DNA from 2 places in the Methylobacterium sp. 001424705 genome. Region 2 is predicted to be linked to the other one. Evidence: riboswitches for the same ligand, from Rfam matches in the RefSeq annotation. Region 2 holds a riboswitch; the other holds the start of a gene.

Region 1 (15,045 bases), on a different contig from region 2:
GATCCAGGCCGCCTTGAAGGACAAGGACATCGAGGCGCGCGGCCTCGGCAAGGAGCCGGCCTCCGAGGAGGAAATCCTCGCGCTCCTGCAGAAGATGATCAAGCAGCGCAACGAATCGGCCGCTGTCTACGACCAGGGTGGCCGGCCCGAGCTCGCCGAGAACGAGCGCAACGAGGTCGCGATCATCGCCGGCTTCCTGCCGCAGCAGATGGACGAGGCCGAGACCCGGGCGGCCATCGACAAGGCCGTGGCCGAAGTGGGCGCCGCCGGGCCCAAGGACATGGGCAAGGTCATCGCCGCCCTGAAGGGCGCCTATGCCGGCCGCATGGACTTCGCCAAGGCGAGCGGCCTCGTGAAAGAGGCGCTGAACGCAAAGGCCTGAGGGCGTCCCAGCGCCCCGCATCGGCGTTGGGGACTCTTTAAGCCCGGGTCGCTAAGATGGGCGGCCGCAGAGGTCCGGTTCTTGCCGTGCGTTACCCGCCCCACATCCTTGAAGAGATCCGTGCGCGCCTGCCCGCATCCGATATCGTGGGGCGGCGCGTCCGGCTGAAGAAAGCGGGCCGCGAGTGGCGCGGTCTGTCGCCGTTCAATGCCGAGAAGTCGCCCTCGTTCTACGTGAACGACCAGAAGCAGTTTTATCACTGCTTTTCCTCGGGCAAGCACGGAGACGTCTTCACCTTCCTGATGGAGACGGAGGGCTTGAGCTTTCCGGAGGCGGTGGAGCGTTTGGCGGCGGAGGCCGGCGTGACCCTGCCGGCGCCAAGCGCCGATGCCCGCGAGCAGGAGACCAAGCGCGCCGGGGCCTTCGACGTCATGGAGATGGCCGCCGCGTTCTTCGAGGAGCAGCTGCGCGGCCGCGCCGGTGCGGAGGCACGCGCCTATCTCGACCGGCGCCAGCTCGGCTCGGAGACCCGGAGCCGCTTCCGTCTCGGCTACGCGCCCGGTGACCGCTACGCTCTGCGCGACCACCTCGCCGCCAAGGATGTCGACCGCGACCTGATGGTCGAGCTCGGTCTGCTCGTGGCCGGCGAGGACATCCGCGTTCCCTATGACAAATTTCGCGACCGGGTGATGTTTCCGATCGCCGATTCGCGCGGGCGCGTCATCGCCTTCGGCGGCCGGGCGATGCAGAAGGACGCCAAGGCGAAGTACATGAACTCGCCGGAGACGCCGCTCTTTCACAAGGGGCAGCTCCTCTACAATCTGCACCAGGCCCGCAAGCCTGCGCACGATCGCGGCGTCATCATCGCCGTCGAGGGCTACGTCGACGTCATCGCCATGACCCTGGCGGGCCATCCCAACGCGGTGGCGGGCCTTGGCACGGCGCTCACCGAGGAGCAGATCGGCCTTCTCTGGCGCAACGCCGACGAACCGATCTTATGCTTCGACGGCGATGGCGCCGGCCAGCGTGCGGCCTTCAAGGCCCTCGATGTGGCGCTGCCCGGCCTGACGCCGGGCAAGTCCCTGCGCTTCGCCATGCTGCCCGAGGGCCAGGACCCCGACGACCTCCTGCGCGCCGAGGGAAAATCGGCCATCGACCGGGTGCTCGACGCGGCCCGGCCCCTCGTCGAAGTGCTGTGGTCGCGCGCCACCGACGGGGCGCCGCTCGATACGCCCGAGCGGCGAGCCGGTCTCGCCAAATCGCTGCGCGAGATGGTCGCCTCCATCCGCGACGAGACCGTGCGGGGATTCTACCGGGACGAGATCGAGGGCCGCCTGCGCGCTCTCTCTCCGCAGGCCGCCTCCGGGCGCCGCGGCCCCTGGGAGCCGCGGGCGGCCTCCGCGCGACCCGCCTTCCAGCGGCAGCCCCGTCCGGGCGATCCGCCACCCTCGCCGCGAATCACCACCAAGTTCAATCCGCTCTATGCCGGCGAGACCAGCGCCTCCGGCCCGGTGGCGTTTCGCGACCGCGAGGCGATGATCGTCTCCAGCCTCCTCGTCCACCCCGAACTGCTCGGGATCGAGGCGGAGGATCTCGCCGAGCTCGAACTGGGCGACCCGGATGCGCAGGCGTTGCGCTCCCTCCTGCTCGACAGCCACGCCGACGCGGATCAGCCCGGCGTCGCGGTTCTGGAGAGCCGATTGAAGCGGGCCGGGCTCACGGAAGCCGCCTCCCGGCTCGCCAGTCATGTGCGCCCGGGCGATCGATGGACCCTTGACGCGCATGCCGATCCTGTGCGTCTCGAAGACGCATTGCGTCAGGCCGTGATCTTGCACCGCAAGTCTGGAGCGCTAAATAGCGAACTCCGCTTGGCTGAGCGGGCCCTGGTCGAGGACGAGACGGAGGCGAACTTCGCTTGGCTGTGCGACGTAAAGGCCCGTATGGCCGTCATCGCTGGTGCGGAGGCGGACGAGGTGGTGCCGGATGAGGCGTCGACACCCTGAGACGCGCACCGCGAACGAATTCGGCCGCCATTGGCGGCTCATGGTTAACAATCGGTCAAGCGTCTCGCTTGCATACCGGGATCTGACTTCGACGCGGCTGTCACTTCGGCGGACCGCACATCACATGCATTTCAGCGTCGACGACGCGGAGTGAGCGACATGCTCCCGCGCGACGCTGACACGACAACCATAGGCGGACCATGGCGACGAAGGCAACGGAACGGGACGAGACGGATGCTGCTCCGGAGCAACAGACCGACGGGCCGCTCCTCGATCTGACGGATGCCTCCGTCAAGCGGATGGTGAAGCTCGCCAAGAAGCGCGGCTACATCACCTATGAGGAGATCAACGAGGTTCTGCCCGACGGTCAGTCCGACCCCGACCAGATCGAGGACGTGCTGTCGCAGCTCTCGGAGATGGGCATCAACGTCGTCGAGGCGGAGGAGACCGAGGAGACGACGGAGGCCAAGGGCAACGGCGAGGCCGACGACGAGGACGGGGCGGAGGGGACCGAGGTCGCCGAGATCGCCCCCACCAAGCCCGTTGCCCTGCGCGCCGAGACGACCAAGGAGCCCACCGACCGCACGGACGATCCCGTGCGCATGTACTTGCGCGAGATGGGCTCCGTGGAGCTCCTGTCCCGCGAGGGCGAGATCGCCATCGCCAAGCGCATCGAGGCCGGTCGCGAGGCGATGATCGCCGGGCTCTGCGAGAGCCCGCTGACCTTCCAGGCCATCATCATCTGGCGGGACGAACTCGTCGACGGCCGGGTGCTCCTGCGCGAGATCATCGACCTCGAAGCGACCTATGCGGGCCCCGACGCCAAGAACGCGATGCAGATCGCCGACGGCACGGAGGAGAGCGAGGACGCTGAGAGCGACGCGCCGACGCCGCCCGAGGGCGACGACGAGGACGACATGGAGAACAACGTCTCCCTGGCGGCCATGGAGACGGAGATTAAGCCGCGCGTCCTCGAGACGTTCGACAACATCGCCAACAACTACCGTAAGCTGCGCAAGCTGCAGATCGAGCATGCCGAGCTCAAGGCCTCGGGCGGCACCCGCACCGATGCGCAGGAGCGTAAGCAGGAGGAGCTGAAGGACGCCGTCGTCACCGACGTGAAGTCGCTCTCCCTCAATGCCAACCGCATCGAGGCCCTCGTCGAGCAGCTCTACGACATCAACAAGCGCCTCATCTCCCATGAGGGCCGCCTGATGCGCTACGCCGAGAGCCACGGCGTCGCCCGCGACGAGTTCCTGCGCCACTACCAGGGCTGGGAGCTCGACCCGAACTGGATGGAGCGCGTCGGCAGCCTCGGCGGCCGCGGCTGGAAGAACCTCGTTGAGAAGGGCTCGAACGAGGTCGCCCGCCTACGCGAGCAGATCCTGACCCTCGCCTCGGAGACGGGCCTGGAGATCGGCGAGTACCGCAAGATCGTCAACATGGTCCAGAAGGGCGAGCGCGAAGCCCGCCAGGCCAAGAAGGAGATGATCGAGGCCAACCTGCGCCTCGTGATCTCGATCGCCAAGAAGTACACCAACCGCGGCCTGCAGTTCCTGGATCTGATCCAGGAGGGCAACATCGGCCTGATGAAGGCCGTCGACAAGTTCGAGTACCGCCGCGGCTACAAGTTCTCGACCTACGCCACTTGGTGGATCCGTCAGGCGATCACCCGCTCGATCGCCGATCAGGCCCGCACCATTCGCATCCCGGTGCACATGATCGAGACGATCAACAAGATCGTCCGGACCTCGCGCCAGATGCTGCACGAGATCGGTCGCGAGCCGACCCCGGAGGAGTTGGCCGAGAAGCTGGCCATGCCGCTGGAGAAGGTACGCAAGGTTCTCAAGATCGCCAAGGAGCCGATCTCGCTCGAAACCCCGATCGGCGACGAGGAGGACAGCCACCTCGGCGACTTCATCGAGGACAAGAACGTCGTACTGCCCATCGACGCGGCGATCCAATCCAACTTGCGGGAGACCACGACGCGCGTGCTCGCCTCGCTCACGCCCCGCGAGGAGCGGGTGCTGCGCATGCGTTTCGGCATCGGCATGAACACCGACCACACCCTCGAGGAGGTTGGCCAGCAGTTCTCAGTAACCCGCGAGCGCATCCGTCAGATCGAGGCGAAGGCCCTGCGCAAGCTCAAGCACCCGAGCCGCTCGCGCAAGCTGCGCAGCTTCCTCGACAACTGACATCTTCGTTTGCGCTGGCTCGCCCCGGGCAACGAACCCTCCGAATGAGCCGGCTCCTCTCGGGGTCGGCTCTTTCGTTTCGACTTCCCGGCCATCGATGCGCATGAAGCGCGCCGAGCGGCGTCGGCTCCGGCGTCCGGCCCGGTCTGCACTGTTGAAGCGGTGACGCCGGCACGATACGCACGAAACCAGAGCGGTGGCCGTTGCCGGACGCCATCTTCCAACCCACCTTGGCCATATGCTCGATCAAGGCCCGCCCCAGCCTTCCCCCACCGCCGAAGCCGATGGCTCGGAGGCGGCCGACGTCCCCTTCGGAGCCCTCCAGCAATGCGTGGCCCTGCGCGACTGGCTGCTGAGCGAGGGGGCGCGCATGCCGAAAGCGGAAGACCTGCTCTCCGGCCTCGCCGAACGCCTGATCGCGCTGGATGTGCCGGTGGACCGCGCCACTACGGCTATCGACGCCCTGCACTCCGAGTATTCCGGTGTCGGGCGGTTCTGGACCCGCGAGACGGGCTCCACGGTCCGTCTGTTCCCGCACGGGGAAGCGTCGGACAAGGCCTATCGGGCAAGCCCGTTCTTCCGTGTTCACGAAACCGGCGCGTGGCTGATCCTCGATCTCGCCGAGACTCCGGATGAGGCCTTCGCGGTCATTCCGGACCTGAAGGCCGAGGGCTACCGGCACTACATCGTCGCGCCGCTGTTCTTCACCAACGGCACGCGCAACGGCATCTCCTTCGCCACCCGATCCGAAGCGGGGTTCCGCGACGAGGACGTGGCGATTCTCCGCTTCGTCATGCCGACACTGGCGGCGGTCATGGAGATGCGCAGCGTCAACAAGCAACTGGATCACGTCCTGCGGATCTATGTCGGCGACGAGCCGCACAAGGCGATCCTCGGCGGCTCCATCCGTCGCGGTCACGTCCAGCGCATCCGCTCGGCGATCCTGTTTGCCGACATGCGCGATTACACGCGCATCTCCGCCGACATGACGCCGGAAGAGGCGGTCGACCTCCTGAACATCTTCTTCGACTGCCTGGTGCCGGCCATCGAGCGCGAGGGCGGCGAGGTCCTGAAATATCTCGGCGACGGTCTGCTGGCGATTTTTCGCGAGCCCGGAGACGATTTGGGTGGTGCCGCCAAGGGGGCGCTCACCGCCTCGCAGAGCGCCATGGCGGCCCTCGCGGAGGCCAATGCGCTCGGCCGCTTCGCCAATCCCGTGGCCGCCGGCATCGCCCTGCATCACGGCGAGGCCGCCTACGGCAATGTCGGCTCCGGCGCCCGACTGGACTTCACTGTAATTGGACGCGACGTGAACCTGGCGAGCCGCGTCGCCCGGCTGAACCGGACGCTGGGCGAACCGATCCTGATGACGAAGCCCTTCGTCGACTTCCTCTGGGACATGCCGGAGCCTCTCGGCGAACATGCGCTCGATGGGTTCGCCGAACCCATGGGTGTCTATCGGCCGGCGCGCCCGCCCGCTGCCTGAGACCCGCGCGGGGATTGACCCCGATGCGCGGACGGCCCACATCAGGGGTGTTCCAGGGAGATCCCCGGCAAGGGGCTGAGAAACCGATGGCCGTCCGCTCGCGGATGGCGGCGCGGAAATCCTTCGAACCTGACCCGGTTCATACCGGCGTAGGGATTGGACCGCGGGATTCTCCTCGAGCCCGGCACGCTTCACGACGCGAAGCTGCAGCCCCACCAATCTCGACGCCTGTTGCGGAGATTGTGTTGGACGTGACCCCGAACGCCTTCCTCAACCTGCGACGGACGCATGGCGTTGCGCCGCCGGCCGCCGTTGCCCCGGCACGCAGTGACGTGGTCATCGTCGGCGCCGGCCTGATCGGGCTGTCGATCGCTTGGCGCGTGACGCAGGCCGGGCGATCCGTGACCGTGCTGGAGCGCGACACCGTCGGCGCCGGGGCGAGCCTCGCCGCCACCGGTATGCTGGCCCCCGCTGCCGAGCACGAGCCCGGCTCCGACCCGCTGCTGCCCCTGGCCCTGGAGAGCCTGTCGCGCTGGCCTGGTTTCCGCGATGCCCTTCAGGCCGCGGCCGGCCTCGACATCGACTACCGAGAGGAGGGCACCCTGGTGCTGGCCATCGGCCGCGACGAGGTCGAGCGCCTGCGCTTCCGGCACGATCTGCAGAAGCGCTCCGGCCTCGACGCTCGCTGGCTGACCGGTCCCGAGGCCCGGGCCCGCGAGCCGCGCCTGCGCCCCGCCGTCACCGCCGGCCTGTACTGCCCGCACGACCATCAGGTCGATCCGAGCCGGGTAATGGCCGCCCTCGTGCGGGCCTGCCTCGCCGCAGGAGTCGCCATCGTGGAGGGCTGCGCGGTCGAGGCGCTGGATTGGAGTGCCGACCGGGTCACTGGCGTCCGTACGGCCCAGGGCATCAGCCGGGCCGACACCGTCGTGCTCGCCTCCGGCGCCTGGAGTGGGGAGACGGGACTCCTGCCCGATCATCTCGCCCTGCCGGTCCGGCCCCTGCGCGGCCAGTCCCTCGCCCTACGGACCACGGCCCGCACCGGCACCCTCGCCCACATGGTCTGGACCGAGCAGATTCACATGGCGCCGAAGAGCGACGGCCATCTCATCGTCGGCGCGACGGTGGAGGATTGCGGCTTCGTCCCCGGCGTCACGGCCGGCGGCCTCTACGCCCTGCTGGAGGGCGCCCGCCGCGTCCTGCCCGGCATTGAGGAGATGGCAGTGGAGGCGATCTGGAGCGGCTTCCGGCCGACCTCGGACGACGATGCGCCGATCATCGATGCCCTGGCGCCCGGCCTCGTCGTCGCCACCGGTCATCACCGCAATGGCTACCTGCTGGCCCCCGCCACCGCCGATGCGGTCGCGGCCCTGGTCGCCGAGGGAACGCTGCCGGATTACGCCCGGGATTTTGGTCGAGCCCGCTTCGCGTCGGCACCGCAGAGGGTGTTCGCATGAAGCTCACGGTCAACGGAGAGGCCCGCGAGAGCACGGCTGCCGACCTCGACGCCCTGTTCCGGGAGGAGGCCGAGGAGACCGGCATCGAGAGCCCGCAGGGCATCGCCATCGCGCTCAACGGGTCCGTGGTTCGCCGCCGGGACTGGGCGCTCACCGCCCTCAGCGACGGCGACCGCGTCGAGATCGTCCGCGCGATGCAGGGCGGATGATCGAAAGGGGAGACATCATGACAGGAAGGTGGGAATGACCGAGATCGCGAATGACACTGACTCGCTGGTGATTGGCGGTGTGAGCCTGGGCTCGCGTCTTTTCATCGGTACCGCCGGCTACCCCACCCAGAGCATTCTGTTCGATGCGGTGGCGGCCTCCGGCGCCGAGGTGGTCACGGCCTCGATCCGGCGGGTTTCGCTCCAGGGGCACGGCTCGGATACGCTGCGCCGGCTTAAGGGGTACCGCTTCTTGCCCAACACCGCCGGCTGCGAGACGGCGCGCGACGCGATCATGACCGCCGAACTCGCCCGCGAGGCCCTCGACACGAACTGGATCAAGGTCGAGGTCATCGGCGATCGCGAAACGCTGTATCCCGACGTGGCCGAGCTGCTGGAGGCCTGCCGCCACCTCGTCGACGACGGCTTCACCGTGCTGCCCTATTGCAACGACGATCCGGTGGTCTGCCAGCGTCTCGCCGATCTCGGCTGCGCCGCCGTGATGCCCATGGGCTCGCTGATCGGCTCCGGCATGGGTGTGGCCAACCCGGCCAACCTGGAGCTGATTTGTCGGCGCTCGCCGGTGCCGGTGATCGTCGATGCCGGCATTGGCACCGCCTCCGACGCGGTCATCGCCATGGAGCTCGGCGCCGCCGGCTGCCTCCTCAACACCGCGGTCGCCAAAGCCGACGATCCCGTGCGGATGGCTCGTGCCATGCGCAACGCCGTCCAGGCCGGCCGCGACGCGTATCTTGCCGGCCGCATCCCGAAGCGGGGCCGGGCCGAGCCGTCGAGCCCGCAACTCGGTCTCGTGGGCTCGTGAGCTGGGTTGCGTCCGACGCGCCCGCTACCGGCGCACGGCGATGAGCGGCCTGCCCGCGCGGCTGCTGGTGGTGACGGACAGGTCGGCGACCGACGTACCGGAGGTCGCCGCCCGGAACCTCCGCGCCACCCTCGAACGCCTCCTGCGGGCCGGCGCCCGCTGGGTCTGGTTTCGGGAGCGCGACCTGGCGCCGGATGCACGGCGCGCGCTCGCCCGGGATATCGCGCGCCTGGTTCAGGCCGAGGGCGGTTCACTGACCATCGGCGCCGATGTGGCGCTCGCCGCCGAACTCGGGGCCGACGGAGTCCATCTGCCCGGTGGAACCACCGCGGCCGAGATCGCCGAAGCCCGCCGGCGCCTATCCGGCGGTCGCATCGGGGTTTCGGCGCACACACTGGAGGAGATCGCGGTGGCCGCGCGGTCCGGCGCCGACTACGCTACCCTCAGCCCGATCTTTCCGACGCAGAGCAAGCCCGGCTACGGTCCCGCCCTCGGAGCGGCGGCCCTGGAAACCGCCGCCGGGTTCGGCATGCCGGTCATCGCCCTCGGGGGAATCACGGTCGACCGCGTGGACGCATGCCGCGCTGCGGGCGCTGCCGGCGTCGCGGTGATGAGCGCACTGATGCACGGCGCGGACCCGGTGGCCGAGGTGCGCGCCTATCTCGCCCACCTCGGCGCGAAATCCGACGAGCGGTGACAGGCAAGGAGGCAGCGCATGTGGGGAAAGAACCGCTTTCTCGAGCGCGTAAGGGTGCAGCATCCGATCATCCAGGCGCCGATGATCGGACCGAAGCCGGCCCTTGCCGCCAGCGTCACCGCGGCCGGGGGCCTCGGCTCCCTCGCCTGCGCGGCGATGAACCCGGACACGGTACGCAACGAAGCGGCGGCGATTCGGGCGCGGACGGACGCGCCGTTCAACCTGAACTTCTTCTGTCACGTGCCGGACGTGCCGGATGCAGCGCGCGAGTCCGCCTGGCGCAGCCGGCTCGCGCCCTACTATGCGGAACTCGGCCTTGATCCGTCGGCTCCGATCGCGATGGCACAGCGGTCGCCCTTCGACGCTGCGATGCTCGCGGTCGTCGCCGACGTCCGGCCGGCGGTGGTCAGCTTCCATTTCGGCCTGCCGGAAGCGGCGCTCCTCGACCGCGTCCGGGCGCTCGGCTGCATCATTCTCTCGTCCGCAACCACGGTGCGCGAAGCGCGCTGGCTCGCCGAGCGCGGGGTCGATGCAATCATCGCGCAGGGAGCCGAGGCCGGCGGGCATCGCGGCCTGTTCCTCGGCGGCGATCCCGCGACGCAGGTCGGCACGATGGCTCTGGTGCCCCAGGTGGTCGACGCGGTGGACGTGCCCGTCATCGCGGCCGGGGGCATCGCCGATGTCCGCGGGATCGCCGCCGCCTTCATGCTCGGCGCCTCCGCCGTTCAGCTGGGAACGGCCTACCTGCGCTGCACCGAGGCCGGTCTCTCGGGGCCGCACCAGGAGGCCCTGCGCCGTGCCCGCGACGAGGACACCACGATCACCAACGTCCTGACGGGCAAGCCGGCCCGGGGACTCGTGAACCGCGTCATGCGCGAACTCGGGCCCTGGCACGCGGAGGTGCCGGTCTTCCCCACCGCCGCCATCGGGCTCCAGCCCCTGCGGATCGAGGCCGAGCGACGCGGCTCCGGCGACTTCTCGCCCCTCTGGGCCGGGCAGGGGGCGCCCCTTGCCCGCGAAACTGAGGCGGGTCGCCTGACCGTTGAGCTCGCGGAGGGCGCGCTCAGGCTCCTCGGCCGCGCGAGGGCGTGATCACTTCGCCGTGGCCGGGCCGTAGGGCGGCCGGGGGATCGCCCGATGGGCGGCACGCAGCGCCGCCGACCAGCGCTCCCGCAGATCGTGGAAGTAGCTCTCGCCGGCTTCGATCCGGTGGTTTACCTCGAGGTCGAGGGCGTTGCGGCGGGCGACCGCGATGTCGATGGGCAGGCCGACGCCGAGGTTCGAGCGCATCGTCGAATCCATCGAGACGAGGCCGACCTTAAGGGCGTCGTAGAGGTCGGTCTCGTACTTCACCGCCCGGTCCAGGATCGGCTTACCGTACTTGTGTTCCCCGATCTGCAGAAAAGGCGCGTCGCCGCTGCACTCGATGAAGTTGCCGGCCGAGTAGATCAGGTAGAGCTTCATCGGGTCTGAGCCGATCTGTCCGCCGAACAACAGCGAGACCGAGAAGCGCAGGTTGGCCGCCTCGAACCCCGCCTTCTCGATCTCGCGGACCCGCCGAATGGCGCGGCCCACGAGCTGGGCCGCCTGGAACATCGTCGGCGCCTCGACGAGCTTCATCTTCGGCTCGCCGGCATCGCCCTCGACACCTTCGGCCAGAAGGCTGAGGACCGACTGGGTGATCGAGAGATTCCCGGCGGAGGCCAGCATCATCACGCGCTCGCCCGGCACGTTGAAGTGGTGGAGCTTGCGGTAGGTCGAGATGTCGTCGAGCCCGGCATTGGTCCGGGTGTCGGCGATCATCACCAGCCCCTCCTCGACGAGGACACCGACGCAGTAGGTCATGGAGCGGTCTTTCTCGCGCGTCCGTCCGCGATCAGGACTGGACGGAAGCCTGTGCTTGCTCGACGCGAAGCGTCACGTCGAGTGTTTCTGTCCCGCCGCCCATGCGGCTGCCGCGAATCGGAGCCGCCCCGAGATAGTCGAGGGCGACAGCCACGCGGATATGCGCCTCGGTGGTGGCGATACCGTGGGCGGCGTCGAAGCCGATCCAGCCGAGCCCCGGCACCAGCGATTCAGCCCAGGCATGGCCGGAGCCTTGATCCGCATCCCGGTCGGCGTGGTGGTAGTAGCCCGAGACGTAGCGGGTGGGAATCTCGAGGTGGCGGGCCGCCGCGATGAAGAGATGGGTGATGTCCTGGCAGACGCCCTTCTCCTGCACGAAGGCCTGCGCGGCGTTCGTGCTGGCGCTGGCCGGGCCGGGGACGAAGGTGACCCGCTGGTGCACGGCGGCGAGCAGCCGGTGCAGACACGGTAGGGGGGCCGGGTCGCCGGCCGCCGCGATCTCCTGGGCGAAGGTCTGAATGGCGTCGTTGGCCAGGGCGAGATCCGAATCCCGCAGGTAGAACACGTCCGGCAGGCGCTCGATGGTGCCGCGCACGATGCCGTGCATCTCCAGGGTGTCGACCTCTCCGGTGACCCGGATCGACAGGGCCTCGGCCGGCTCGTCCGCCGTGAACCAGTGCACCACGTTGCCGAAGCCATCCTCGCGCTCGCTCACGCGGCCGTCAACGGAGGGCTCGATGCGCCAGCGCCGGACATACTGGCCGTCATGGTCGCGAGGACGCAGACGCAGGACCTGAATCAGCCCGCGGGCGGGCTGCTCATAGGTATAGTTGGTCTCGTGGAAGACGCGGATTCGCATGCGGCGACCTTTGCGCGGCGTCGGGCCGGGGCCGGCCCTATACCAGATATTGCTCGATGACCGCTGCGCCGAGGCGATTGTTCTCGACGATGAACTCCGTCACGAACTCATGCAGGCCGGATGAGAAGATGCGGTTGATGTTCTCGCCTTCCAGGCGTGCCAGGGTATTGCTAGCCAGGCGCTGGCTCGCGCCGCGCCGCCCGTAGGCGTCGGCGATGAGGTCGAGGTGCTCCACCAGCATACCGTAGCAGTTGGTGAATGAGCGCGGCATCTGCCGGTTCAGGATGAGAAGATCGGCCACCAGGAGTGGCTTCACGCTCTCGCGGTAGACCCAGTGATAGGCATTGAAGGCCGAGACCTCGCGCAGGATCGTGGTCCACTGGAAATAATCGAGGCTGCCGCCGATCTTCTCCGTGGCGGGGAGCAGGATGCGGTACTTCACGTCCAGGATGCGGGCGGTGTTGTCCGCCCGTTCGATCGCCGTTCCAAGGCGTGTGAACCAGTAGGCGTCGTTGCGCAGCATCGTGCGGTAGGCCGAACCGTCGAAGGCGAGGGAGACACCCTTCACCCAGTCGAGGAAGCGGGTGAACTCGTCGCGGTTGAGGTCGCGTCCCTCGTAGTTGCGCAGTTCGAGCCAGGCGCCGTTGATGGCGTCCCACATTTCGGTGGTCAGCGCCGTGCGGACGCTGCGGGCATTCTCGCGCGCGGTCTCGATGCAGGAGCGGATCGAGGAAGGATTGTGGGGGCTGAAGGCAAGAAAATCGCAGACGGTCGCTTCCGTGACGCTGGCGTAGAGCGGCTTGAACACGTCCGGATCACCCGCCGAGGCCAGAGCGGAGGCCCACTCGTTGGTCTCGCCGCCGCCGTAGCTTGACGGCAGGGCGGCCAGGCGCAGGGCGGCATCGAGGATGCGGGCGACGAACTCCGCTCGCTCGGCATAGCGCGAGAGCCAGTACAGGTTGTCGGCGGTCCGGGACAGCATGGGGTTCCATCGGGACGTCGGCTGGCGTCGGAAACGCAGGCCGCAGGGCGAAAAGGACTATGCCGGAGCCGGCACGGACTTGGAAAGGCACCCGGGACGGAAGGCCCCGCCGGATGCCGCGCGATGGCTCAGGCGTCGAGGACCCAGGTGTCCTTGGTGCCGCCGCCCTGGCTTGAGTTCACGACGAGCGACCCTTCCTTCAGCGCGACCCGGGTGAGGCCCCCGGGGACGATGCGGATTTCGTCCGAGCCGCACAGCACGAAGGGGCGCAGATCCACGTGCCGGGGTGCGACCCCGGATGCGACGAAAGTCGGGCAGGTGGAGAGGGCCAAGGTCGGCTGGGCGATGAAGCCGTCCGGCGCATGCTTCAGCTTGCGTCCGAACTCCTCGATCTCGCGCTTGGTGGCGTGTGGGCCGACCAGCATGCCGTAGCCGCCGGAGCCGTTGACCTCCTTCACCACAAGCTCGCTGAGATTGTCCATCACATAGGCAAAAGCCTCTTTCTCGCGGCAGCGGTAGGTCGGCACGTTGTGCAGGATCGGCTCCTCGCCGGTGAAGAACTTCACGATCTCCGGCATGTAGCTGTAGACCGCCTTGTCGTCGGCGATGCCGGTGCCGACGGCGTTGGCTAGGGTCACGGTCCCGCGCTCGTAGGCGTTCATGATGCCGGGGACTCCGAGCACCGAGTCCGGGCGGAAGACCAGTGGATCGAGGAAATCGTCGTCGAGACGGCGGTACAGCACGTCGACCCGGCGGGGGCCCTCGGTCGTCCGCATGTAGACGACGTCGTCCTTGGTGAAGAGGTCGGAGGCCTCGACGAGGTCGACGCCGAGCTTGTCGGCCAGGAACGAGTGCTCGTAGAAGGCCGAGTTGTAACGACCCGGCGTCAGCAGCGCGACGGTGGGGTCGCGGGTCGCCGTGGACGGCGCGAGGCTGCGCAGGGTCGCCAGCAGTGCGTCGGGATAGTTCTCTACCGGCGCGACGCGGTGGCGGGAGAACAGCTCCGGGAACAGCCGCAGCATGACCTCGCGGTTCTCGAGCATGTAGGAGACGCCGGACGGGGTCCGGGCATTGTCCTCCAGCACGAAAAAGTCGTTCTCCCCGGTGCGGACGATGTCGATGCCGGCGATGTGAACGTAAAGGTCGTGCGGCACCCGGAAAGCGCGCATTTCCATGCGGTAATGCGGGTTGCGGTAGACGAGGTCGGCCGGGATCACGCCGGCCTTGATGCATTCCTGCGCCCCGTAGATGTCCTTCAGGAAGGCGTTGATGGCGGTGACGCGCTGCTTGAGGCCCCGCTCCAAGAAACCCCATTCGGGCTTCGTGATGACCCGCGGGATGATGTCGAAGGGGATCAGCCGTTCGGTGGACTCGTTCGCGCCGTAGACCGCGAAGGTGATGCCGATGCGCCGGAACAGCATCTCGGCCTGGCTGCGGCGGGTGTTGAAATGCTCGGGCGGCGTGGTGTCGAGCCAGTGCTTCAGGCTATCGTAGGCTTCGCGCACGGCGGGGTTGCTCAGCGCCCCATCGGGCAGCCCGGTCATCTCGTCGAATGCAGCGAGCGCCATTCGCGTCTCCCCCTTGAACACCGTTCTTGTCTAGGCAAGAGGCGCGCCAGCGACCTGGGATCGGAGTCCGCGCCCACCGCCCTTGCGTGTAGGGTAGCACGTTCAGATCAACTTCAAGCCCTTGAAGCTGGCGTGACCCTCCCGACCCAGGATGATGTGATCGTGGATCAGGATGCCGAGGGGGTCCAGCACCCCGATGAGCTCGCGGGTCATCCGGATGTCGGCGGCCGAGGGAGTGGGGTCGCCCGAGGGATGGTTATGAGCCAGGATGATGGCGGTGGCCGAGAGCTCGAGGGCACGGCGCGCCACCTCGCGCGGATAGACTGGCGTGTGGTCGACGGTTCCCCGCCCCTGGACCTCGTCGGCGATCAGGTGGTTGCGCCGGTCGAGGAACAGCACGCGGAACTGCTCGCGCGCCGCGAAAGCCATGGTGGCGCGGCAATATTCCAGCACGGCGCTCCACGACGAGAGCAGAGGGCGGTCGGCGATCGCCCCGCGCGCCAGCCGATGCCCTGCCGCTTCGATGAGCTTCAGGTCGGCGA
Region 2 (15,045 bases):
ACGGAGGTGGAGCGCTTCGGGGGCGCCCGCACGGTCGGCTTCCAGGGCGGCTACGTCCAGGCCAGCCTCATTCTCAACGGCAAGGGCCGCGCCTACAAGCTCGCCCCCGATTACGGTGCCACCTACGCGATCTTCTCCGGCGTGCAGGTGGCTGAGGCCGACCGTGTCTCGCGGGGCGGGATCGGCGTCTTCGAACTCGGCACCCGCTTCAGCGCCATCGACCTCGACGATGCCGGCATTCGCGGCGGCGTCGAGCGCGACGTCACGGTCGGACTGAACTGGTACCCCGACCGCAACATCCGCGTGGTCGCCGACTACGTCCGCTCGCATACCAGCCCGTCGGCGGTGCAGGGCGGCCGCACCATCGACGCGGACAGCTTCATCGGGCGGTTTCAGCTCTACTGGTAGGCGGTTCGGGATGGCCTAAGCCCGTTGGGCAGGCTTGCGGCCGGCCCCAGGGGCGATGCTACGATGCGCCGGCAGGCCGGGCCGCGCCCGGCGATCCGGGTCGGCATGACGATCCATGGAACGCACGGAAGTCCTGATCGTCGGCGCCGGGCCCACGGGCCTGGTCCTCGCCCTGTGGCTGACACGGCTCGGCATCCGCGTCCGGATCATCGACCGGACAGCGGGGCCCGGCACCGCCTCCCGGGCGCTCGGAATCCAGGCGCGCACCCTCGAACTCTACCGCCTCCTCGGCCTCGCCGGGGCGGTCGCCGCCGCGGGGCACCGAGTGCCGGCCGTCAACGTCTGGACCGCCGGCACCCGGCGCGCCCGCGTGGCCTTCGCGGCCGACCCGCGGAACCCGACGCCCTATCCTTTCCTGCTGATCTACCCGCAGGACGCGCACGAGCGGCTCCTGATCGATCGTCTCGCCGCGGCCGGGATCCGGGTTGAGCGAGGCACCGAACTCATCGGGTTCACGCAGGACAGGGCGCGCGTCGTCGCCACCCTGCGCACGGCCGAGGGAGCGCCGGCCCAGGTGGCGACCGCCTATCTGGCCGGGTGCGACGGCGCCCGCTCGACGGTGCGCGAGACCCTGGGCATCGGGTTCCCGGGCGGCACCTACGATCGCTTCTTCTACGTCGCCGATCTCGCCGCGGACGGCCCGGCCATCGACGGCGAGATCCATCTCAACCTCGACGGGGCCGCCGATTTCCTCGCCGTGTTCCCCCTGGCGGAGCGCGGGCGGGCGCGCCTCGTCGGAACGATGCGCGACGATCAGGCCGGTCGCGGCGAGCGCCTGACCTTCGACGAGATCGCCGTCACGGCGCTGGAGCGGCTGCGGATCGCGCCGCGGACCGTGAATTGGTTCTCGACCTACCGGGTGCATCACCGGGTCGCCGACTGCTTTCGCGACGGGCGCGCCTTCCTACTCGGGGATGCGGGACACATTCACAGCCCGGCCGGCGGGCAGGGCATGAACACCGGCATCGGCGACGCGATGAATCTCGGCTGGAAGCTCGCCACCTGTCTCCGGGGGCGTGCCGACGACGCTTTGCTCGACACCTACGAGACCGAGCGGATCGGCTTTGCCCGCCGGCTCGTCGCGACGACGGACCGGGTGTTTACCCTGGCGACGTCGGAGACCCCGTTGGCGCAGCTCGGGCGGACCACCCTCGCGCCCCTGCTGGCACGGCTCGTCGCCGGTTCCCCGGCCCTCCGGCGCTACCTGTTCCGAACGATCGCGCAGATCGCCCTGGCCTACCGGCACAGCGCGCTCAGCGCCGGCCGGGCGGGCCGGGTCCATGGCGGGGACCGGCTGCCTTGGGTGCCGGGCGCGGACGTGGACGACCCGGAATGGCGGGTGCGGGTCCACGGGGCGGCGGCGCCGGACCTGGCGCGCTGGTGCGGTCAGCAGGGTCTGCGCCTGCACGTCTGCGCCTGGAGCCCCGAGGCCGAGCGCGTCGGCCTTGCCCGGGACGCCCTCTACCTCGTGCGGCCCGACGGCTACGTGGCCCTCGCCGATGGGCAAGCCTCCGTCTCGACGCTGGCCGCCTTCCAGGCGCAGCACGGGCTGACCTGGGGAGCGGACGACTGACATTGGTCCGGCTGGACCGGAGCCAGGACCGTATCCGCCAGCTGGCGCTGCGCCTGGGCGAAGCGCGGACCCGTCACCCCGCAGCAACGATTGGAGGGGATCCGGAGCCGGCGCTACTCACCGACCCCGAACAGCTTCTCGAGGAAGTTGCGGTCGTCCTGGCTCGGGCCGCGGCTCGCATCCGCGTGGCGGGCGGCCGGGCGCGGCGGGGCGGCGGCCTGCGGCTCGCCCAGGAGGGCGCCGATCAGGCCGCCCGGGGTGCTGTTGGTGACGGCGGGCTCGGACGACGGGCCGCGGTTGCGCCAGCGATTGGCGCCGGGGAGCATCACCGGGCTCTGGCCCTTCAGCGCCACGGTCATGTAGGCCTTCCAGATCTCGCCCGGCAGGTTGCCGCCCGAGACCTTCTTCGTCGGCTCGCCGTCGTCGTTGCCGAGCCAGACGCCGGTCACCAGGGTGGCCGAGTAGCCGATGAACCAGGCATCGCGGAAGTCCTGGCTGGTGCCGGTCTTGCCGGCGAGATCCCAGCCCGGAACCTCCGCCTTCCTGGCGGTGCCGCTCACGAAGGTTTCGTGCATCATGGCGTTCATCATCGAGACCGCGTTGGCGTCGATGACGCGGCCGAGGCCGCCGTCCTTGCGCCGGTAGAGCACCTTGCCGTCGGCACTCTTCACGCTGGCGATGACGTAGGGGATCACCCCCGTGCCGCCATTGGCGAAGGCGGCGTAGGCGCCCACCATCTCCAGGGGCGTCACCTCCGAGGTGCCGAGCGCGATCGAGCCGTTGGCCTGCAGCGGGGAGGAGATGCCGAGGCGCTGGGCCGTCTGCACCACGGTCTTGGGCCCGACCTCCTGGCCGAGGCGGACCGCCACGGTGTTGAGGGAGAGCGCGAGGGCGTCGCGCAGGGTCACCGCGCCCCGGTAATCGCGGGAATAGTTCTCCGGGCTCCAGCCCCTGATGCTGATCGGGGCGTCCTCCCGCACGGAATCGGGGGTCAGGCCGTGCTCGACCGCCGCGAGGTAGACGAAGGGCTTGAACGACGAGCCGGGCTGGCGCTTGGCCGTGGTGGCGCGGTTGAACTGGCTCTGGGCATAGTCGCGCCCGCCCACCAGGGCGCGGATCGCCCCGTCCGGCTTCATCGAGACGAGGGCGCCCTGAGCGACGTTGTAGCGGCCGCCCTTCTGGTTCAGCTCGTCCACCAGCGCCTTCTCGCCGGCGGCCTGAAGGCCGGTCTCGACGGTGGTGGCGATGACGATGTCGCTCTCGAACTTCGGCACGAAGTCGTCGAGGACATCCATGACGAGGTCGGCGACGTAGTTGGCCGAGCCGCCGCCGCGTACGCCGGCGGGCCGGGCCGGGGTCGCGAGCGCCAGCTTGACGTCGGCGGGCTTGGCGAAGCCCAGCTCCTCCATGGCGGCGAGCACCTGGGCGGCACGGGCCTGGGCGGCGGGCAGGTTGCGGTTCGGCGCCAGGCGCGACGGCGCCTGCACGAGGCCGCCGAGCATGGCCGCCTCCGCCAGCGTCACGGCCTTGGCGGGCTTGCCGAAATAGCGCTGGGCCGCGGCCTCCACGCCGTAGGCGCCGGCGCCGAAATAGACGCGGTTGAGGTAGAGCTCGAGGATCTCGTCCTTGCTGTACTTGTGCTCCAGCCAGAGGGCCAGGATCGCCTCCTGGATCTTTCGCGATGCGGAGCGTTCCGGGGTGAGGAACAGGTTCTTGGCGAGCTGCTGCGTCAGGGTCGAGCCGCCCTGCGACACGCCGCGGCGGGTCACGTTCTGGGCGACCGCGCGGGCGATGCCGACGGGATCGACGCCGAAATGGCTGTAGAAGCGCCGGTCCTCGATGGCCACGAAGGCACGCGGCAGGTAGGGAGGCAGTTCCTTGATGCCGACCACCCGGCCGCCGGTCTCGCCGCGATTGGCCAGGAGCGAACCGTCGCTCGCCAGGATGGCGATGTTGGGCGGGCGCTTGGGGACCGCGAGCTGGTCGATCGGCGGCAGCTGCGACGCGTGGTAGGCCACGAGCCCCGCGATGCCGATCACGCCCCAGAGGCCGAGGACGAGGACGCCGTAGACGAGCCGGCCGAGGATCGAGCGGCGGGCCCGGCGCGGCGCCTTGCGCAGCGCCCGTGATGGGGCGGGGGCACGGCTCTTCGCGCCGCGGCCGCCCCGTGAACCTGACTCGCCTCGTGCCACGCCGCCTCCCGCGCGATCGGCGCGCGAGAGCCGCAGATCGAGATCGGCCGGGTCCCCGACACGGCCCTCGGGCGCGTCGAAGTTCGGCTCCCCCCTGCCCGCGCCTCTACGTCCCTTCGCCATGCGTCCCGTCTGCCCCAAGGTTCGTTCGCGATTCGAGCGACCCTGCTTGCGCACGGTAATTGCGGCGGGTTTAAGGGGTGTTAACCGGCTGATTTTTCAAAGCCTTGAAAAACCAGGGGAAATTCGACGGCCCGCGCGGTTCGTGCACCGGATGTTCAGGGGGCGACCGGGGCGGCGGGAGCGGCCGCGCGGGCGCCCGCTCGACCCCCGCAACCCGGCGGGCCTGCTCACCCCTTCTTGCGCAGGGGCCGGACCGAGACGGAGCCGTGATCGCTGAATCCGGTGGCGGCGCCGAAGGCCTGCAGATCCGCCTGGTCGTGGCGGGCCAGCAACTGAATCTCGCCGCATCCGGCCGAGCGCGCCGCCTGCGAGGCCGCCTTGAGGAGAAGGCGGCCGATACCGCGCCGTCGGGCCTCGGGATCCACCAGCAGGGTGGTGATCTGCGCCGTGGGCAGGCTGGCCGTGAGGGAGGGATACCAGTGCAGGACGACGAGGCCGCTCGGCGGACCCCAGTCGACCGCGACGAGGGCCGCGCCCGAGCCGTGCCGCAGGGCCTCGATCCGCTCGGCCAAAGTCTCGCTCGCGGCGGGGTGGCCGGTGCCGCGCAGAAGTTCGGCGAGGCCCGCCGCGTCGCTGCCGTTCGCCGCCCGGATCTCCAGCCCGTAACGGCTCGCCACGCATCGCTCCGGTCGGCTCCCCCGGCCGGAGCCGGCGGAGCGAGGGTCTTGCGGGTGGTTCTAGTCCCGGCGCATCAGGCCGAACAGGGCGAAGCCCGCCAGGGCCGCGAGACCGAGGGCGAGACCGCGATTGTCCTGGAAGCGGCTCGCCGCGGCCTGTCCTGCGGCCCGCAGGTCGTTGCCCAGGGGCGAGCCGCTGAGGATGCGCTCGGCCCGGGCATGGTTCTCCGGCCGGGTCGCGATCGACACTTCGAAGGCGTCGTCGTCCACGCGGTCGATCTCGATGCTGTTGCGGGCGAAGCCGGCGCGCGACAGACGATCCCGTGCCACGCGGGCGGCCCTGAGAGACGGAACGGTCACGGTCGCCAACACGCTGTCAGACATCAAGTTTTCTCCCTGTTCGGCAGACCCAACCACGGCCGCGGGAATACGGTTCCGTGATCGCGGGTTCTGAGCGTGACGGGCGGCCCGGCCTTAAGCTTCCCGCAACCACCCTGGACCTAAGCCCGGGCCTCGCCCGGCGGGTTCCCACCCGCGCGGGCCGTGACGAGGAGCCTGCCGGACTTGCGCGATCCGTTCGTTCCTGCCGCCCTTGCCGACCGCCTCCGGGAGAAGCGCCGAAGGCCGCGGTCCCGCGACGCCCTGGCCTACGAGCCGGCCAAGCCAGTCTTCGCCGAACTCCTCGATGCGCGCGGGCATGGCACCGGCCAGTTCGTGCGGCTGTCGCAGGGCATGGTGGAGGCGATCACGCGAGGCGCCCGCGCGGACACCTGATCGATCGGGGTCAGCGGTCGCAGCCGATGCAGATGTCGCGCACCACGCGCTCGCGCCCGTGTCCCGTGCGCTGGTTCGGCAGGTGTCCGTCGAAGGCCTGCTCCGCCGCTCGGGTCGGCGGCGGAACCGGCTTCGGCGGCTCGGGCGCGGCCGGTTTCGGCGCGGGGGCGGTCAGGGCCATGTACTGCGCCGCGGCGGGCGCCGGAGCGAGGCCGGGCACCAGACCGGCGAGGGCGAGACCCAGGGAGGCCCACCGAGGGCGGGCGCGACCGAGTGGGGCGGTCGCGGGACGTCGCATGGCCATCGAAGCCTCCGATCGTGGGCTCTCGGTGCGGATCGCCGCCGACCGCCATGCGGCGATCCGGCGTCCCGCCTGACGGGAACGAGGGCAGGCAGGGATCGTTCCCCGTCCCTTTGGCCGGCCCCCGGGGCCGGATGGGACCGCATCCATGCTGCACCTCCTCGTGGCCGATGGGAACGACCGGTCCGGACGGGCCGATCACGTCTCAGCCACCGGCGTCACCTCGGCGCAAGCCTATGCGGAGGTCCTGCGCCAGATCTCACCCGGGGTCGACTGCACCCTGATCACCCCGGCCGACGCCGATGCGGCTTTGTCCCCCGGGACGCGGCTCGCCGGCTTCGACGCCCTCTTCCTCACGGGATCGACGCTCCACGTCTGCGACGCGTCCGACGCCGTGCGGCGCCAGATCGACCTCGTGCGCGAAGCCCTCGGCGCCGGGCTTCCGGTCTTCGGCTCGTGCTGGGGCGTCCAGGTCGCCGCGGTGGTGGCCGGCGGCCATGCGGCCCGCAACCCGAAGGGTCCGGAATACGGATTCTCGCGCGATCTCGTGCGCACCGAGGCCGGGCGGGCGCACCCGCTCCTCGCCGGGCGGGGCGAGCGCTTCGATGCCCCCGCCATGCATCTCGACGCCGTCATCACGCCGCCGGCCCACGCCACGGTGCTGGCGGGCAACGCGGTCCTGTCGGTCCAGGCGATCGAGATCCGGCACGGGGCCGGCGTGTTCTGGGGCACGCAGTACCACCCCGAACTCGATCTCGACGCCCTGGCCGCGATGCTGCGCCTCAGCGCCGAGGACGTGGTGGAGGCGGGCGCGCTGCCCGACCGCGCGGCGGTGGAGGCCTATGCGGCGGACCTCTGCCGCATCCATGCTGACCCGGAGGGACACCGGGACCGGATCGCCCGCCACCGGCTCGGCCCCGACCTGCTGGAGCCGGCCCGCCGGCGGGCGGAGATCGGGAACTTCCTCGACCGTCTCGTCCGGCCGCGGGTCGAGGCCGCGGCCTGAGGGCTCAGACCGCGCGCAGGGCGGGAGCGCCCGGCCGCGGGCGGGCGCCGACGATGTGGAAGGCCCGCGGTCGCACGAACAGGAACGACAGGCGCGTGTGACGGATCATCCGCTCGAAGCCCAGCGGAACCAGGATCGCCACCACCGTGACGACGAGGCTCGCCCAGCCGATGTCGGTGATCGCCCCCGACCGCACGATCAGCGTGCGGGTGAGGGCCATCGGCAGGAAGAACGCGAGGTAGATCACGATCGAGCGCTGGCCGCAGGCCCGCAGCGCCGCCGTCACCGGCCCGCCGGCCCGGGACATCAGGGCCCCGATGGCGACGATCGCGAGGGCGCCGGCGCCGCTCAGGACGAGGGCGAGGCCCGGGAGGTTCGCCAGGACCGGCACGGCTGGGAAGCCCGTGGGGACGAAGACCATCGCGGTGTTGACCATGGCCCAGAGCGCCAGGCCGAGCAGCGCGGCGCGGGCGTGGCGTTGCACGAGATCGGCGAAGGTGAAGATGCGCGCGGCGAAGAGGTAGCCGACCAGGAACCAGACGTAGCGGTCGCAGAACTCGTCGATCAGTTCGAAACCGGTATGGATCGGCAGGACCTGCAGCAGTGCCGCCCCGCCGAGGAGCCAGGCCGTCGGCACCGGCCGCAGCGCCTTGGTCAGCACCGAGAACACCGCCAGCAGGTAGATGAACCACAAGGTCGAGTAGGGTTCGACCACCGCCAGGGCGAGGTGGGCGACGAAGGCGCCCGGCCCGGCTCCGTCGGTGATCGGGCCGTACTTGAAGGCCGACTGGATCAGCACCCAGAGGACGTAGAAGTAGACGAAGTGCACGAGGCGCCGGTCGAGGAACAGGCGCCAGTCGCGGTCGATGACCCGGCCGAGGAACAGGCCCGACAGCAGGAAGAAGTCCGGGATGCGGAACGGGCGCGCGAAGGCCACCACGGTGTGCAGGAAGCCCTCGCCCTCCATCGCGATTCCGGTGCCGAGCGTCGCATGCATCATGACCACGAGGATGATGCACAGGCCCTTGGCGACATCCACCCAGGCGAGCCGGGCGGCATCCCGCGGGGATCCCGCTGCGCGCTGCCCCGTTCCGTCCACCGTTCCTTCCGCCGTGCCTTGTCCCACCGCGACCGCCGCCATGATCCGCCCCCGCCCACAGGACCGCGATCCTTCGGCGCCAGGTCTTAAGGATGGCGATACGGCGAGGACCGCCCGCGGATCATGCCGAACGGAGGGTAAAGGCCGGGCCGTGACCGGCTCCGGTTTGGGCCACGCCTTGCCCGCGTGCGGCCACCCCTCGCCGCCCTCAATGCGGGTCGCGCTTGGCGCCCCGGCGGTCGCGGGTCATGCGGGTCGCGGCGTGAAAGTCGTCCGGCTTGGTGCGGACCCAGGCCAGGAACTCCGCCATCTCGGGCGCCGCCCGCAGGGCATCGACGTCGGCGAGGCGCCGGGCGATCTCGGCCTCGCTGAAGCGGGCGTGGATCGCCGAATGGCAGATCTGGTGCAGGCGCACGGTGCCGGCCCGCGCCCCGCCCTTCAGCTTCGGGGTCAGGTGGTGCAGACTCGATTTGGCATGGGGCGGGATCGGCCGCTCGCAGAGCGGGCAGATCACCGGAGACTTGGCCTGCGGACCGTGCGTCGCCGGGTCGTCGTCGCGCCAGAGTCGGGCTCGTCGTCCCAAGGGTGTCTCCCGTCGGATGCGTGCGTCAGTGGACCGCTGCCGGAACAGGCCGGCGCTGGGCGGGGTCGTTCGTTTGGAACACGGCCGCGGCCTCGCGGTCCTGGGTCCCGAGAATGGAGACGTGGTCGCCGGCGATGACCGTCAGGCGCGTGCGCGGACCGGCCTGCGCCGCCAGCCGCTCGGCATGCGCGAGGGGCACCACCGGATCGTCCCGGCCGTGGACGATGACGATCGGACCGCCCTCTGCGGCGATGCGCGCATCGGACCGGAAGGTGTCCCGAAGGAGCAGGCTGGTCGGCAGGAAGGGGAAGCGCCCGGCGACGATGGCGGAGAGGGAGTCGAAGGGCGCCTCGAGATAGAGGCCGAGATGCGGCCGGGCCTCGGCCAGGGCCACCGCCACCGCGGCCCCGAGGGAGTGGCCGTGCAGCAGCACCGGGGTTCCGGGGACCCGCGCCTGGACCATCGCGTAGGCCGCCTGTCCGTCGGCGATCAGCCCCGCCTCGCTCGGACTCCCGGTCGAGCCGGGATAGCCGCGATAGGCGATGGCGAGGACGCCCCAGCCCGCCCCGCGCCAGGGAGCGCCGGCAAAGCGCGCCGCACCGGGCTCCGGCCGCGAGCCGTTGCCGTGGAAGCTGAGCACCACGGGACAGCCCGGCTCCGGCGCGCGCCAGAACCCGAACAGCCGCTCGCCGTCGGCCGTGGGCAGGCTGATCGCCTCCGTGCCCGGGGGCGCCGGCCGGGCGGGTGCGGGCGCTCGGCTGCGGAAGGCGCCCGGATAGATCAGGTGCCGCTGGAAGACGGTCAGCAGGGTCACGGCCAGGACGGAGAGAGCGAGGATGGCGGTGGCCACGAGGGAAGCGAGAAGGCGCATGCGCTCGATGAAGGGGAAGCCGCGACCGAGCGACGACCCCGGACCGTCGTGGCGGGGCGCCGAACCGCGCCGGACCCTGGGGATGGAGGGGACACTGGGGCGTCTCCGAGAGGTAGGGCTGGACTTTGGCGTGTCACCAGCGATGTTGCGTCGCGTGAATGCTCCCGCGCCCGTCCCTCCCCGAAGCGGCCTCCGGCCCCAAAGCCGCCTCCTGACGACGCGTCACCGGTCCGCCGCGCCCGCACCGGTCCGGCGCGGCGTGGCATGAGGGACGCGTCCGGCCGCGCGGAGGGCATGGGCGGTCCCGGCCTGAGCCCGAACGCGCTCCTCATCGGGCTGATCTTCTGCGGAGTCGGCTTCGGCATCGGCGCCGGGGCGCTCGCGGGCTCGGGCGCCGCCTTCGTGTTCCTGATGTCCGGCTGGGTGCTGGGCCTGTGCCTGCACGAATACGGCCATGCCCGGGCCGCGCTGTTCTGGGGCCTGTCCCCGACCGGCGCGCTCAGCCTCGATCCCCTGCGGGCCCCCAACCCCGTGGTGACCATGCTGCTGCCGGCGCTCTTCACCATCATGGGGGGCGTGGGATTTCCGGGGGGCGTGGGATTTCCGGGCGACGTGGGATTGCCAGGCCGCGTCGGCGGTCCGCCCGAGGCCGGGTTGAGCCGGGGACGGCAATCGGCGGTGGCCGCCGCCGGCCCGGCGATGAGCGTCCTCTTCCTCGTCGTTCTCGCGCTGCTCTATGCCCTGGCCAGTCCGAAGGCCGAGACGCTGCGTGCGGTGCTCGCCGTCTCGGTGCTGTTCCAGGGCACAGCCCTGGTGCTCGGGCTGATGCCGATCCCAGGGCTCGACGGCTACGGCATCGTCCGACCCTGGCTCTCCGGCCCGCCGGCTTCGCCGCCATCCCCGCCCTGGGCCTTCGCGGACCGGATGGCCCGGCATTCGGGGCTGGTGCTGCTGGGTCTTTTCCTCGTCTCCGCCGCCTTCACCCGGCCGCTGTTCCGCGCCAGCTTGCTGTTGACGGACCTGCTCGGCATCGATCTCGCAGATGTGATCGCAGGTTTCCGGCTGGTGCGCCTGTGGTGATCCGCTCGTGCGGGGCGACCACCGCGAACGGAAGACTTGAACCCATCGTGGAATGATTTGCCGATGCGGTGTGTACGTTAACGAGCCGAGCCGTACTCTTGCGACGCATGCGGAGCCGGTGCGCGGTTCGTCTTGAATTCGGGGCGACGCACCGGCCCGTCGCGATCGTCGAGGCGGGAGGGGGGCATGCGGGACGATGCGCCGGGGCAGGGGACGCCGCCGTCGGCCTACCGCGTGTTGCTGCTGAACAATGCCGGCCGCGTCCTTCGCACCAAGTCCCTCGCGGGCTGCACCGAGGCGGAGGCGCTGGAGCGAGCACGGGCCTTCATGGACGGCCGTTCGGTCGAGCTCTGGGACGGGGGGCGCCTGATCCAGCGGCTCGAGGCACCACACGAACCGACAGCCTGAGCGGAGGAGCGCGGCCCGGGCCTGTCCGCGGCGTTCGGGTCGCGTGGGAACCGGGCTTTCGTGCTAGGTGCGCTCGGTATCCGGATCCGACGCGATCCGGCGCGGCCCGGTGGAGAGACCCTGCGATGGCCCTCAAGACGACGTTCCTGGTGCAGACCTTCGTGCTCAAGCGCAAGCGGCTCTCGCCGGGCGACCGTGAGGTGGCGGTGACGGAGAGCGGGGCCCTGAAGAAGGCCGAGGCGATGGCCGCCCGCTTTCCCGGGACGGCGGCGATCAAGGTTGTGGCCGACGACGAGACGGGGGAACTGGAGAGCGCCACGATCCTCGGCAGCTTCGGCGAGGTGCCGGACGACTTCGCCGAGAGCCTGCAGGGCTCGTGAGGCCCGACGCGTCCGGCCTCCGCACCCCCGATCAAAGTGCCCCGCGGACGCGAAAGGGCCCCGCCGCGCGGCGGAGCCCTTCTGATCGTCCCGGAGCCTGTCAGCCGTTACGGGCAGGCGTGGCGCTGACCGTCATTGCCGAGATAGGTCCCGGTGCGGCGGTCGTAGGACCGGAAGCGCTGGACGCAGTAAGCGACGTCCTCGCCGCTGGTCGCGACCTCCGGGGTGGCCTCGTAGCCCGTCGCGGCATAGCCGCCACCATAGGGCGCGTAACCGCCGTAATAGGCCGGCGCATAGCCGCCGGCGTAATAGTCGTCGCCGTAGTAGCCGCCATAGGCGCTGCCGAGGCCGTAGCCGATCCCGGCGCCGGCGAGACCCAGGCCGAGCCCGAGGCCGAGGCCGCCATAGCCGCGACGGTAGCCGTAGCCGCGCCCGGCATAGGCGCCACCCCGGTTGAACCCACCGCGGTTGAAGCCGCCGCGATCACCCCGGAAGCCGTTGCCGGCAGCGAGGCCCGCCCCGGCACCGACGGCACCGGCGCCCACGCCGATGGTCCCGCCGCGGTTGAAGCCACCCTGCGCGAGGCCGCCGCGGAACCCGCCGCCGCCGAAGTTGCCCCCGACATTGCCGCCGCGGAACCCGCCGCCCTGGGCGAGACCACCGCGGAAGCCACCGCCGCCGAAGTTGCCGCCGCGGAATCCGCCGCCACCCAGGCCGCCGCCGTGGAAGCCGCCGCCACCGCCACGGAAACCACCGCCGCCGCCGCCCGGACGTGCGTCCGCGGAGGCGGGAATCATCGAGAGGGCCCCGACCAGGGCGGCCGATGCCAGGAGTATGCGCTTCATGGGAGAACCTGTCGTTCGCATGCCGATCCCGAGGATCGAACTTCTGGTAAAGGAACGCGGGGCCTGACGATAAAGTTCGTTTCAGGCCCTGTTCCGTCTCAGTTCGTCGGGCCGGCGATTGACAAAACGGCCGCCGACCTCGAATCTGGAAGCATTCCGAGGGGAGCTCCGAGTGCGGGGGCTGAGATTGGGCGCGACGCCCTGACCCTTGAACCTGATCCGGTTCGTACCGGCGGAGGGACGGGAATTCCAAGACGCGGCGCGCATGTTCAGGCGTCGTCCCATCCGACACCGCCGTTCGCGAGTCCGGATCGTCTCCCACGCCAGGAGCGAACCCGATGAATGCACCCGTTCTTCCGAAGGATCTGCCGCAGGGGCAGGCGCCCACGGTGACCACCGGCCCGATCATGGGCTCGCGCAAGGTCTACGCGGCGGTGGCCGGGCACGACGACATCCGGGTACCGTTCCGCGAGATCACCTTGAGCGATCCGAAGGAGGCGCCGGTGCGGGTCTACGATCCGTCGGGTCCCTACACGGAGACGGATGCGGGGATCGACCTCGGGGCCGGCCTTCCGCTGGTGCGCGAGCCCTGGATCGCCCGGCGCGGCTACGCCACCGTGACCCCGCGCGCGGTCAAGCCCGAGGACAACGGCTTCGTGCCCGAGGACAAGCTCGTGGCCCCGTGTCCGGCCACCCGCGAGATCCGCAAGGCCGCGCCCGGCCAGATGGTGACGCAGTACGAGTTCGCCCGCGCCGGGATCATCACCGAGGAGATGATCTACGTCGCGCACCGCGAGAACCTGGCGCGCGAGACGATGCTGGAGGGCGCCCAGGCGGCCCTGGCCGACGGCAACAGCTTCGGCGCCGCCCTGCCTGCCTTCATCACGCCGGAATTCGTGCGCGACGAGGTGGCCCGGGGCCGCGCCATCATCCCGGCCAACATCAACCACCCCGAGGTGGAGCCGATGGCGATCGGCCGCAACTTCCTCGTGAAGATCAACGCCAACATCGGCAATTCCGCCGTGACCTCGTCCGCCGCCGAGGAGGTCGAGAAGCTGGTCTGGGCGACCCGCTGGGGCGCCGACACGGTGATGGACCTCTCGACGGGCCGCAACATCCACAACATCCGCTCGTGGATCGTGCGCAACTCGCCCGTGCCGATCGGCACGGTGCCGATCTATCAGGCTCTGGAGAAGGTCGGCGGCGACCCGCTGAAGCTCGACTGGGAGGTCTTCAAGGACACCCTGATCGAGCAGGCCGAGCAGGGCATCGACTACTTCACCATCCATGCCGGCGTGCGCCTCGCCCACGTGCCGCTCACCGCCCGCCGCGTCACCGGCATCGTCAGCCGCGGCGGTTCGATCATGGCGCGCTGGTGCCTGGCCGGGCACCGCGAATCGTTCCTCTACGAGCGCTTCGACGAGATCTGCGACATCATGCGGGCCTACGACGTGTCGTTCTCGCTCGGCGACGGCCTGCGCCCCGGCTCCATCGCGGATGCCAACGACGCGGCCCAGTTCGCCGAGCTCGAGACCCTGGGCGAACTGACCAAGATCGCCTGGGACAAGGGCTGCCAGACCATGATCGAGGGCCCCGGCCACGTGCCGATGCACAAGATCAAGGTGAACATGGAGAAGCAGCTCGTGGAGTGCGGCGAGGCGCCGTTCTACACCCTCGGCCCGCTGACCACCGACATCGCCCCCGGCTACGACCACATCACGTCGGGCATCGGCGCCGCCATGATCGGCTGGTTCGGCTGCGCCATGCTCTGCTACGTCACCCCGAAGGAGCATCTCGGCCTGCCCAACCGCGACGACGTCAAGGAAGGCGTGATCACCTACAAGATCGCGGCCCATGCCGCCGACCTCGCCAAGGGCCATCCGGCGGCGCAGCTGCGCGACGACGCCCTGTCGCGGGCCCGGTTCGACTTCCGCTGGGAGGACCAGTTCAACCTCTCCCTCGATCCCGACACCGCCCGCGCCTACCACGACGAGACCCTGCCGAAGGACGCCCACAAGGTCGCCCATTTCTGCTCGATGTGCGGCCCGAAGTTCTGCTCGATGAAGATCACGCAGGACCTGCGCGCCGAGGTGCTGGCGATGGAGGCGGCCGGCCAGGTGCTGGGCGAGGCCGCGCCCTTGAGCGCGGCCGAGCGCGAGGCCGGCATGGCGGCGAAATCGGCCGAGTTCCAGGCCGAGGGTGGCAAGCTCTACGTCGACGCGGCGGAGTAGGCCCCCGCGTCCCGGGCCGGCTGGTTTTCGCTGACCGGCCCGGGACAGGCATCGCGGGGAAGGACCGCCCGCGGTGCGTGGAATTCCAGAGGCGTGTGCGCGCGCGCGTCGTAGGCATCGGAGAGCGTGCCGATCATGACATCGGCCGCGGCATCGAAGTCGGGCGGCGTGCCCAGCGAAATCTCCCGCTCATAGTTCTCGTTCCGCCGGAGCTGCACGAAGCCCAGCCGATGAAGGGCCGCCTTCGCGGAGTCGGGCAGGACATCGCCAGACGCCTCCGGCCCCTGCGCGTACCGGCCCGACGCGGCTTCGCAGCCCATCCGCGTATCCTCGTCGAAGAAGATGCACTGCACGTAGCGCTGATCCGTCCGGACGATGCTCACGGTGAGGAACCGATCCCGGGACGTGCTGCGCGGGCCGTGCAGGTGGATGCT

The links. A riboswitch is a leader RNA that binds a small molecule or an ion and turns the genes downstream of it on or off. The one in region 2 is predicted to bind thiamine pyrophosphate.
Region 1: linked by a shared signal. The riboswitch ahead of thiO (glycine oxidase ThiO) and the one ahead of thiC (phosphomethylpyrimidine synthase ThiC) in region 2 are both predicted to bind thiamine pyrophosphate.

What each region holds. Positions count from the first base shown of each region.
Region 1 is NZ_JCBANU010000001.1:201,409-216,453, reverse strand. Features, by position in the region: gene AC6EUL_RS01030 (GatB/YqeY domain-containing protein) at 1-382, shown strand, start outside; gene dnaG (DNA primase) at 469-2,385, shown strand; gene rpoD (RNA polymerase sigma factor RpoD) at 2,586-4,580, shown strand; gene AC6EUL_RS01015 (adenylate/guanylate cyclase domain-containing protein) at 4,819-6,066, shown strand; TPP riboswitch at 6,112-6,240, shown strand; gene thiO (glycine oxidase ThiO) at 6,318-7,523, shown strand; gene thiS (sulfur carrier protein ThiS) at 7,520-7,732, shown strand; gene AC6EUL_RS01000 (thiazole synthase) at 7,767-8,552, shown strand; gene AC6EUL_RS00995 (thiamine phosphate synthase) at 8,593-9,249, shown strand; gene AC6EUL_RS00990 (NAD(P)H-dependent flavin oxidoreductase) at 9,268-10,341, shown strand; gene AC6EUL_RS00985 (proteasome-type protease) at 10,342-11,094, opposite strand; gene AC6EUL_RS00980 (transglutaminase family protein) at 11,126-11,953, opposite strand; gene AC6EUL_RS00975 (alpha-E domain-containing protein) at 11,991-12,935, opposite strand; gene AC6EUL_RS00970 (circularly permuted type 2 ATP-grasp protein) at 13,064-14,503, opposite strand; gene radC (RadC family protein) at 14,606-15,045, opposite strand, start outside.
Region 2 is NZ_JCBANU010000010.1:74,895-89,939, reverse strand. Features, by position in the region: gene AC6EUL_RS09950 (OprO/OprP family phosphate-selective porin) at 1-408, shown strand, start outside; gene AC6EUL_RS09945 (FAD-dependent monooxygenase) at 524-2,041, shown strand; gene AC6EUL_RS09940 (transglycosylase domain-containing protein) at 2,155-4,356, opposite strand; gene AC6EUL_RS09935 (GNAT family N-acetyltransferase) at 4,584-5,033, opposite strand; gene AC6EUL_RS09930 (hypothetical protein) at 5,094-5,417, opposite strand; gene AC6EUL_RS09925 (hypothetical protein) at 5,598-5,807, shown strand; gene AC6EUL_RS09920 (hypothetical protein) at 5,818-6,111, opposite strand; gene AC6EUL_RS09915 (glutamine amidotransferase-related protein) at 6,257-7,114, shown strand; gene AC6EUL_RS09910 (acyltransferase family protein) at 7,119-8,213, opposite strand; gene AC6EUL_RS09905 (hypothetical protein) at 8,422-8,796, opposite strand; gene AC6EUL_RS09900 (alpha/beta hydrolase) at 8,822-9,667, opposite strand; gene AC6EUL_RS09895 (zinc metalloprotease) at 9,932-10,747, shown strand; gene AC6EUL_RS09890 (hypothetical protein) at 10,934-11,155, shown strand; gene AC6EUL_RS09885 (hypothetical protein) at 11,281-11,535, shown strand; gene AC6EUL_RS09880 (BA14K family protein) at 11,643-12,380, opposite strand; TPP riboswitch at 12,530-12,638, shown strand; gene thiC (phosphomethylpyrimidine synthase ThiC) at 12,719-14,611, shown strand; gene AC6EUL_RS09870 (TY-Chap domain-containing protein) at 14,590-15,045, opposite strand, start outside.